Regions from separate parts of the Scandinavium manionii genome, predicted to be linked through region 1. Evidence: predicted binding sites of a transcription regulator. Region 1 holds the regulator's gene; the other holds the start of a gene.

Region 1 (4,869 bases):
CAGAGATGACGACCTGAAGATTGGCGTGAAATCGACGGCCATTCTGTTCGGTAAACAGGACAAATTGATCATCGGCATTTTGCAGGTGGCCGTACTGGCGCTGATGGCCGCCGTGGGCTGGATGAGCGGTTTAAACTGGGCGTTCTACTGGTCGATTTTTGTCGCCGGTGCGCTGTTCGTTTACCAGCAGAAACTGATTAAAGACCGTGACCGTGATGCCTGTTTTAAGGCGTTTCTGAACAATAACTACGTGGGGCTGGTACTGTTTATCGGTCTGGCGATGAGTTACATGGTTTAATTTTTCCCCGGCGGCGCATTGCTTGCCGGGCAGGACCACCTGGCAACAAAAACAAAAAAGGCGGAGCCGTTCACATGGCTCCGCCTTTTTTTATGTGCTGACATTAAGCGTCCTGACTGGCGCTCTCGATAGTCAGACGGACGTCCGGTGTCAGCAGTTCGGCCAGCAGCTGATAGATTTTCATCGTCTCAGCCGGTTCGGCATCGCCACTGTCGCTGATGTAGCCTTCGTCGCGCAGGGTCAGCACCAGAGTACTGAACACCGCTTTGTCGAAGAACTCCGGCGCATTGATGCCGTGCAGCACCGACAGACGCTGAGCCACGGTACGGCTCTCTTTTTCAAGCGTGCTACGGTTGATGGACGGATTCGCGCTCAGCAGCCAGAAGGTTATCGCGTAACGTTGCAGCGTTTCACGTGCTCCGGCGGCCAACAGCTGCAGGGTGCGGGAGTGCGACGGATTAATGCGAACATCGTCGTTCTCAATAGTCACCAGTTCCTGACGCTGCATTTCTGCCAGCAGCTCGTCAATCACGCCCGCCAGCTCTTCCTTTTCCCAGCGCAGGAACAGTTCGGATTTCAGCATCGGATACAGCATCTCCACATGACGGACCATCTCGGTGCGGGAGATAGTGCGATGCTGCGTAACGATGGCCGCCAGCAGGGACGGGATCATCAGCATGTGGGTGATGTTGTTGCGATAGTAAGTCATCAGCACTGCCTGCTCGCGCGGCAGAATGATGATATCGCCGATGGTGTCTTTCTCGACTTCGAACTTGTTCATCTGCAACGCGTGGTCAATCAGCGCGCTGGCAGTGACCGACGGCACCGTGGCATCTGCTGCGTACGGCACATTGCGCATCAGCTGCAGATAGCAATCCAACTGTTCGGTCAGCTGCTCGCGAGTCAGAGAACGTTGGCGCGACGCCAGCAGCGCAGTCACACACAGGTTCATGGCGTTAGCCGCGCCCGCGTTGTTAATACGCACCATCAGATCATCGGCGATGTTATTCACCGTTGGCGTCAGCCATGCCGGGCGAATGGATTCAATCGGATCGATTGATTCACGCCATTCCGGCACGTGCTGGTTCAGGTAGGTCATCAGCGGCAACGGTTCGCCAAAGTTGACGTAACCCTGGCCGAGATTGCGCAGCTTGCTTAACCCGCGCAGCATCTGCGGCAGGCTCTCTTTCTCTTTAGTCGCACCACGCAGTTCTTTCGCGTAAGTTCCCACTTCCATCACATGCTCATAGCCGATGTAGATCGGTACGAGGGTGATAGGTCGGGTGCCGCCGCGCAGCATTGCCTGAATGGTCATCGACAGGGTGCCGGTTTTCGGGTCCAGCAGACGACCGGTACGGGAACGCCCGCCTTCCACGAAGTATTCTACGGAGTAACCACGGCTGAACAGCTCGCCGAGGTATTCACGGAACACAGTGGAATAGAGCTTGTTGCCCTTGAAGGTACGACGGATAAAGAACGCGCCCAGACGACGGAAAATCGGGCCGGCTGGCCAGAAGTTCAGGTTGATGCCCGCGGCGATATGCGGCGGCACCAGCCCCTGGTGATAGAGCACGTAGGACAGCAGCATGTAGTCCATGTGACTGCGGTGGCAGGGCACATACACAATTTCATGGCCATCGTGAGCCAGCTGGCGCACGCGCTCGGCGTTATTCACGTTGATCCCCTGGTACAAACGGTTCCAGGTGAAGCCCAGCACGCGGTCAGTGAGGCGAATCATTTCGTAAGAGAAGTTGGCGGCAATCTCTTCCATCAGGGCGACGGCGTTTTGCTGCGCTTTCTCATGGGAAATTTTCTTGCTGCGCGCTTCGTCTTCTACCGCGCGGGCAATCGCTTTGGACGCCAGCAGCTTGTTAAACAAGTCCTGACGTGCAGGTAGGCGTGGGCCTACGGCCGCCAGACGCTGACGGGCAAAGTGCGTTCGTGCCACACGGGCCAGCTTCTGTGCGATAATTTTGTCGGTGCCGTGCTCGGTGGCCATGCGGCGCAGCGAAACGGACGGTGAGAAACGCACGAAGCTGTCGCGACCGAGCCAGGTCACGGCAAAGAATTTCTGGAAGCCATTCATCATGCGCAGCGGCGGGTTGACTTCGCCTTTTTCGCGGCCCGGAGAGCGTCCAAACATCACGGACACCGGCACCATCTGCACATCAAGTTCTGGATTGCTGCGATGCAAATCCAGATAATTGTGGAACAGCTTGATAGACTCTTCTTTCGGCGTGTAATACGTAAACGCACGCGGCCCGCCGTGAATGAACACGTAACGCGGCAGCTCGGTGCCGTCGATTTCGAGCGGCTCAAGCGGGTCCGGAAGACCGTGCGCCAGACATTGGGCGCGTAAAGTCAGCAGATCTGCCTTCGAGTTATACGGCAGAACGTACATAATAGGGCGTGAGGTATCGAGTCCAAGTTCCTCAGCAGGATTTGCCGGGATAGACTTACTTTTTACCAGCACGCTTAATGGTAAATTCAGTAATTTGTAGTAAATTCGTGGCCAGCCAGACATAAACGATGTAAAGCCTCTGGTTAATCATGCAAATGCGCCGCAAGGATAACAGAAAGTGCACAGAATATCTGTTCTACCGCGTCAGGCGCGCAGTGACATTGATGCTAAATAATGTAAAAGGTTCTTTTGATGGCAAATGATACCACCGGGTTAACCCGAATCTTCAAAGCAGCAGGCTACTCCTGGAAAGGTTTTCGTGCCGCATGGCAAAACGAAGCCGCGTTCCGCCAGGAAGGCGTTGCCGCCGTTATCGCCATCATTCTCGCCTGTTGGTTAGATGTGGATGCCATCACCCGAGTGTTACTGATTGGCTCAGTGCTTCTGGTGATGATAGTGGAAATTATCAACAGTGCGATTGAAGCGGTGGTTGACCGCATTGGGACGGAACGCCACGAACTGTCAGGTCGTGCAAAAGATATGGGTTCCGCCGCGGTGTTTCTGGCAATTGGTGTCGCCTTACTCACCTGGGTAACGCTGTTGTGGTCGCATTATCGATAACACCCGCAGAATTACGCAAACGTCTGGTTTTTTGTGCGTTTTGCGGTTCCAAATTCGCCATTAACTGTATATACTCACAGCATAACTGTATATGCACCCAGGGGGCGGAATGAAAGCGTTAACGACCAGGCAGCAAGAGGTGTTCGATCTTATCCGGGATCACATCAGCCAGACGGGCATGCCGCCAACGCGTGCGGAAATCGCGCAGCGCTTGGGGTTCCGTTCCCCGAACGCGGCTGAAGAGCACTTGAAAGCGCTGGCACGTAAAGGCGTTCTTGAGATTGTTTCCGGTGCCTCTCGTGGCATTCGTCTTCTGGTAGAAGAAGAAACCGGTATCCCGCTGATCGGGCGTGTTGCGGCGGGTGAACCCCTGCTGGCACAGCAGCATATCGAAGGCCACTACCAGGTTGACCCGGCGATGTTCAAGCCGAGCGCCGATTTCCTGCTGCGCGTCAGCGGAATGTCGATGCGTGATATCGGTATTCTCGACGGGGATTTGCTCGCGGTTCATAAAACGCAGGATGTGCGTAATGGTCAGGTCGTTGTCGCCCGTATCGACGATGAAGTGACGGTTAAGCGCCTGAAAAAGCAGGGCAGCACCGTTGAACTGTTGCCTGAAAATAGCGAGTTTTCTCCGATTGTGGTCGATCTGCGTCAGCAGAGCTTCTCCATCGAAGGGCTGGCGGTTGGCGTTATTCGCAACGGCGAGTGGCTGTAATTAGCTTTAGACACCCTCAATAATTCACGTTGCGTTCAGGCATACATCGCCAGAACATCAGCACGTAAGTTTTGACGGGAAGAGTGGCGCTATTCTGGCGTCACTTCGTTTTACCCATTCACAATCACAGGTTTTCTCATGTCGCTCTTCACCACTGCAGACAAGGCATTGTGGCGTCTCGCGCTGCCGATGATTTTCTCAAATATCACCGTGCCGCTGTTGGGTCTGGTGGATACGGCGGTCATCGGTCATCTTGATAGTCCTGTTTATCTCGGCGGCGTGGCGATCGGTTCCATGGCGACCAGTTTCCTGTTCATGCTGTTGTTGTTCCTGCGCATGAGCACCACCGGCCTCACCGCACAGGCCTACGGCGCTCAAGACCCTGTACGTCTGGCTCGCGCGCTGGTACAGCCTCTGCTGCTGGCGCTGGGGGCGGGCCTGGTGATTGTTGTGTTCCGCACCCCTCTGATTGACCTGGCGCTGCACATTGTCGGCGGCAGCGATGCCGTACTGGAACAGGCGCGGCGTTTCCTCGAAATCCGTTGGTTAAGTGCCCCTGCGTCCCTGGCAAACCTGGTTCTGCTCGGCTGGCTGCTCGGCGTGCAATACGCGCGCGCGCCGGTGATTTTGCTGGTGGTCGGCAACGTCTTAAACATCGTGCTCGATTTATGGCTGGTGATGGGCCTGCACATGAACGTGCAGGGCGCAGCGTTGGCGACAGCGTGTTCCGAATACGCGACCTTTTTCATTGGCTTGCTGATGGTACGGCGCGTGCTGCACCTGCGCGGTATATCGCTGGATATGCTCAAAGAGGCCTGGCGAGGCAATATC
Region 2 (4,869 bases), on a different contig from region 1:
AGCTTGCGCCACCGGGCAAAAAAAGCGTCCTTCGGGAAGCTTTTTTTATGGGTTCAGGAAACTACAATCCCAGAACCAGCTGCCGCTCAAGCTGTGGATCCAGCAGCGTCACGTGCAGGCCCACCAGCCGGACGCCCCTTTCACCGCGCCGCTCATGCCAGGTTTTATACGCCGTGGCAATCAAATCATCCTGATTTAACTTCGGCCAGACGTGCTCCTGCGTCGTCTGCTGAAAATCATTAAATTTGAGTTTTACCCCCTGACGCGCAATCAGCAGGTCAGGTTTCACCTTCGCCAGCCGACGCTCCAGTTCAGGGTAAAGCTGGCCGGTGATTATCGCCTCGCAGTCGGCCCATTCATGAATGTCCTCGGCCAGCGTGCGCTCCACACCTATCGATTTGCGCAGACGTTCACTGTTGACGTCACGCTCATCAATGCCATTGCTGCGCTCCCACAACACCCGACCAAATTTGCCAAAGCGCTTGAGCAGTGTCGCCAGGTCGGCGTGCTGCACGTCCTCACAGGTTCGCAGCCCCATGCCTTCGAGTTTCGATGCCGAGACTTTCCCCACGCCGGGAATTTTGGCAAGAGAGAGCGTTTTGAGAAATGCAGGCACTTCATCAGGCGTAATCACATACTGGCCGTTGGGCTTGTTAAGATCCGAGGCGATTTTGGCGAGAAATTTTACCGGGGCGACACCCGCCGAGGCGGTGAGATTCAGCTCACGATGAATGGTCTGGCGTATTTCCTGCGCCATCAGCGTGGCCGAGCCCTGGCAGTGCAGGCTATCGGTGACGTCGAGGTACGCTTCATCGAGAGAAAGCGGTTCAATCAGTGAAGTGTATCGCGAGAAAATCTCACGAATATGCACCGAAGCTTCTTTGTAGGCATCAAAGCGACCAGGCAACAGCGTCAGGTGCGGGCAGAGTTTGAGTGCCATTCCGGTTGGCATTGCGCTGCGTACGCCAAAGGTACGCGCGGGATAGTTAGCGGTGCTTATCACGCCGCGGCGTTCACGGCTGCCGCCAATGGCGATGGGAATATCGCGCAGGGCTGGATTATCCCGCATCTCTACCGCGGCAAAAAAGCAGTCCATATCGACATGGATAATTTTGCGCATACTCAGCCCTCACCAATCACTGGTTAAGTATACAGTAAATTTATCAGAAATGAGAAGAGTGGGGTTTTGTAGGCCGGGTAAGTAAAGCGCCACCCGGCCTATTTTTGCCCGGCGACGCTGCGTCTGCCGGGCCTACTTCACGGACTAAAGGATGCGGTTTTGCTGGCGCTGGGCCTCGCGGGCGAGACGTTTTTTACGCGCGTCGCATGGCTCAGGGCAATCGCAGACTTTCTCCAGCCCTAGCGACGAGATGCCGCCACAGCTGCCCTGAATGCTTTTACGCTTCACCAGATAGCCGAGTGACATGCCGAGGACCACCAGCAGAAACACGGCAAACGTTGCCAGAAATACCGTTAACATCATTAGCCTCCAAAATCATCAAGCATGATGTTTTCATCTTCCACGCCCAGATCTTTCAGCATGCGGATAACCGCCGCGTTCATTACCGGAGGCCCACACATGTAGAACTCACAGTCTTCCGGCGCCGCATGATGCTTGAGGTAGTTCTCATACAGCACGTTGTGGATGAACCCGGTGTGTCCCTTCCAGTTATCTTCCGGCTGCGGATCGGAAAGCGCCACGTGGAAGGTAAAGTTCGGGTTTTCCCGCGCCAGCTGTTCAAACTCATCGTCGTAGAACATTTCGCGCAGTGAACGCGCCCCGTACCAGAAGCTGATTTTACGCTTGCTACTAAGACGCTTGAGCTGATCGAAGATGTGCGAACGCATTGGCGCCATACCCGCACCACCGCCGATAAACACCATTTCCGCGTCGGTGTCTTTGGCGAAGAACTCACCAAACGGCCCGGAAATCGTCACTTTATCACCCGCTTTCAGCGACCAGATGTAAGAGGACATGATGCCCGGCGGCACGTCCGGCGCGGAAGGCGGCGGCGTGGCGATACGCACGTTGAGCATAATAATGCCCTTCTCGTCCGGGTAGTTCGCCATGGAATATGCGCGCAGCGTCGGCTCGTTCACGTCGGAAACGTAGCGGAACAGATTGAATTTGTCCCAGTCGCCGCGGTACTCGTCCGGCACGTCAAAATCGGCATACGCCACTTTGTGCGACGGGCACTCAATCTGAATATAACCGCCCGCGCGGAATGGCACGCTTTCGCCTTCAGGGATCGCCAGCTTCAGCTCTTTGATGAACGTCGCTTTGTTATCGTTGGAGATAACCTCGCACTCCCATTTTTTCACCCCAAAGATTTCTTCCGGCAGCTCGATTCTCATGTCCTGACGAACTGCAACCTGGCACGCCAGGCGACAGCCCTCTTTCGCTTCACGCTTGCTGATGTGCGAAAGCTCGGTCGGCAGAATATCGCCGCCGCCCTCTTTCACCGTTACCCGGCACTGGCCGCAGGAGCCACCGCCGCCGCAGGCTGAAGAGACAAATATGCCGTTGTTGGACAGCGTATTCAGCAGCTTATCGCCAGCAGGCGTGCGGATTTGTTTGTCGGCTTCGTTGTTGATCTCAATGACCACATCGCCGGAGTTCACCAGCTTCGCGCGCGCCGCCAGGATCAGCAGCGACAGCACCAGCACAATTAGCGTGAACATCACTACGCCAAGAATAATTTCCATTACTTACGCCCTTATAGCTGCACGCCGGAGAATGACATAAAGCCCAGTGCCATCAGTCCGGTGGTGATAAAGGTGATCCCTAAGCCGCGCAGTCCTGCGGGCACGTTGGCGTATTTCATCTTCTCGCGAATACCGGCCATCGCGACGATCGCCAGCATCCAGCCGATGCCGGAGCCGAAACCGTAGACGATAGATTCAGGGAAGTTATAGTCGCGCTGCACCATGAACGAGACGCCGCCAAAGATCGCACAGTTCACAGCGATCAGCGGCAGGAAGATCCCCAGCGCGTTGTAGAGCGACGGGAAATACTTATCGAGGATCATCTCGAGGATCTGCACCAGCGCCGCAATGACCCCGATAAAGGTGATGAAGTTGAGGAAGCTAAGATCAACGCCCTCCACCAGCGCACCGTCGCGCAGAACCAGGTTATAGATAAGGTTGTTCACCGGCACGGAAATACCGAGAACGACGGTAACCGCCACGCCCAGGCCAAACGCCGTAGAGACTTTCTTCGACACCGCAAGGAACGTACACATGCCGAGGAAGAAGGCCAGCGCCATGTTCTCAACGAACACTGCGCGAACAAAAAGACTAATGTAATGAGCCATAATCGGTTACTCCTTCTCCTGCTGTTCCGGCTTCCAGCTACGCAGCGCCCAGATAAGCAGACCGATAATGAAAAATGCGCTTGGTGCGAGCAGGAACAGGCCATTTGGCTGATACCAGCCGCCGTTCTGCACGGTTTGCAGCACGGTGATACCGAACAGCTTGCCGCTGCCGATAAGCTCACGCAGGAAACCGACGATCATCAGGATGGCGCCATAACCAAGCCCGTTACCGATGCCGTCCATGAAGCTCGCCAGCGGTGGCGATTTCATGGCGTACGCTTCGGCACGACCCATCACGATACAGTTGGTGATGATGAGACCCACGAACACCGACAGCTGTTTGGAGACTTCATACGCATACGCGCGCAGCAGCTGATCGACCACGATAACCAGCGAGGCGATAATCGCCATCTGCACAATGATGCGCACGCTGTTCGGGATGTGGTGGCGGATCATCGAGATAAACATGCTGGAAAACGCCGTTACCATCGTCACCGCGAGGGTCATCACGAATGCGGTTTCCAGTTTAGTGGTCACCGCCAGTGCCGAGCAAACGCCCAGGACCTGCAACGCAATCGGGTTGTTGGCGATAACCGGCCCCACCAGCACCCGTTTTACTTCTTTCATATCACCGAGCTCAGCCATTGTTCAGGCCTCCTTCACGCATCTGTTTCAGGAACGGGCCAAAGCCCTGCTCGCCCATCCAGAAATCAAAACTGTGCTGGACGCCATTTGATGTCAGCGTGGCGCCAGAAAGCCCGTCAACCGCATATTCGTCCCCCTGACGCGCACCGCCCTTCACCACTTTCAGAGCAGGCATGCCGTCGTCATTCAGCACTTTTTTGCCGATGAACTGCTGACGCCAGTTAGGGTTTTCGACTTCACCGCCGAGCCCCGGGGTTTCCCCCTGATCGTAGTAGGTGATGCCTTTCACAGTGCGTCCGTCGGTATCGAGGGCCACAAAGGCGTACATCATCGACCACAGCCCGTTGCCGTAAATTGGCAGAACGACTTCCTGAATTTTTTTCTGCTCGTCTTTCACCAGGTAGATTTCGACCACGTTACTGCGGCGTTTGATACCCGCCGGATCTTCACTGGAATCCAGCTGCGTGCTCTGCGCCGGATCTTTCAATGCCAGCCCCTGGTTAAACGATGCCGGATCTTTGTCGAGCAAAGTGCCGCTTTTCAAATCCAGCAGACGCGGGGTGATGCGTTCCGCGAAAATGGAGGCCACTTCATCCTGCTTCATTTCCGGCTGCATCAGCCCGGCGACCGCCAGAATGTTGCGCTGTTTATCCAGCGCGCGCTGTTCTTGCTGGCGAGGCTTCAGCCCCACCGCTGAGCCGGCTACGATAATCGAGCAGACCAGGCAAAGCACCAGCACCACCAGCAGCGTTTTGCCGATGCTATCGTTACTTTTCACTTCAGCCACGCGACTTCCTCCGCTTGATATTGGCCTGCACCACCAGGTAATCGAACAGCGGCGCAAAGAGGTTGGCAAACAGAATTGCCAGCATCATCCCTTCCGGATAGGCCGGGTTTACAACGCGGATCA

What was found. The regulator LexA, encoded in region 1, represses DNA repair genes until DNA is damaged. The targets are predictions, from matches to a motif close to TNCTGTATGTACATACAGNA.
Region 2: dinB (DNA polymerase IV) is a predicted target of LexA. The motif match lies at 1,138-1,157, and genes of this name have one in related genera.

The regions. Positions count from the first base shown of each region.
Region 1 covers NZ_JALIGC010000038.1:526,836-531,704, reverse strand. Annotated here, with positions in the region: gene ubiA (4-hydroxybenzoate octaprenyltransferase) at 1-298, shown strand, start outside; gene plsB (glycerol-3-phosphate 1-O-acyltransferase PlsB) at 402-2,822, opposite strand; gene MUU51_RS14370 (diacylglycerol kinase) at 2,952-3,320, shown strand; gene lexA (transcriptional repressor LexA) at 3,430-4,038, shown strand; gene dinF (MATE family efflux transporter DinF) at 4,177-4,869, shown strand, end outside.
Region 2 covers NZ_JALIGC010000040.1:859,856-864,724, forward strand. Annotated here, with positions in the region: gene dinB (DNA polymerase IV) at 62-1,120, opposite strand; gene nqrM ((Na+)-NQR maturation NqrM) at 1,265-1,480, opposite strand; gene nqrF (NADH:ubiquinone reductase (Na(+)-transporting) subunit F) at 1,483-2,706, opposite strand; gene nqrE (NADH:ubiquinone reductase (Na(+)-transporting) subunit E) at 2,718-3,314, opposite strand; gene MUU51_RS21895 (NADH:ubiquinone reductase (Na(+)-transporting) subunit D) at 3,321-3,959, opposite strand; gene MUU51_RS21900 (Na(+)-translocating NADH-quinone reductase subunit C) at 3,952-4,746, opposite strand; gene MUU51_RS21905 (NADH:ubiquinone reductase (Na(+)-transporting) subunit B) at 4,739-4,869, opposite strand, start outside.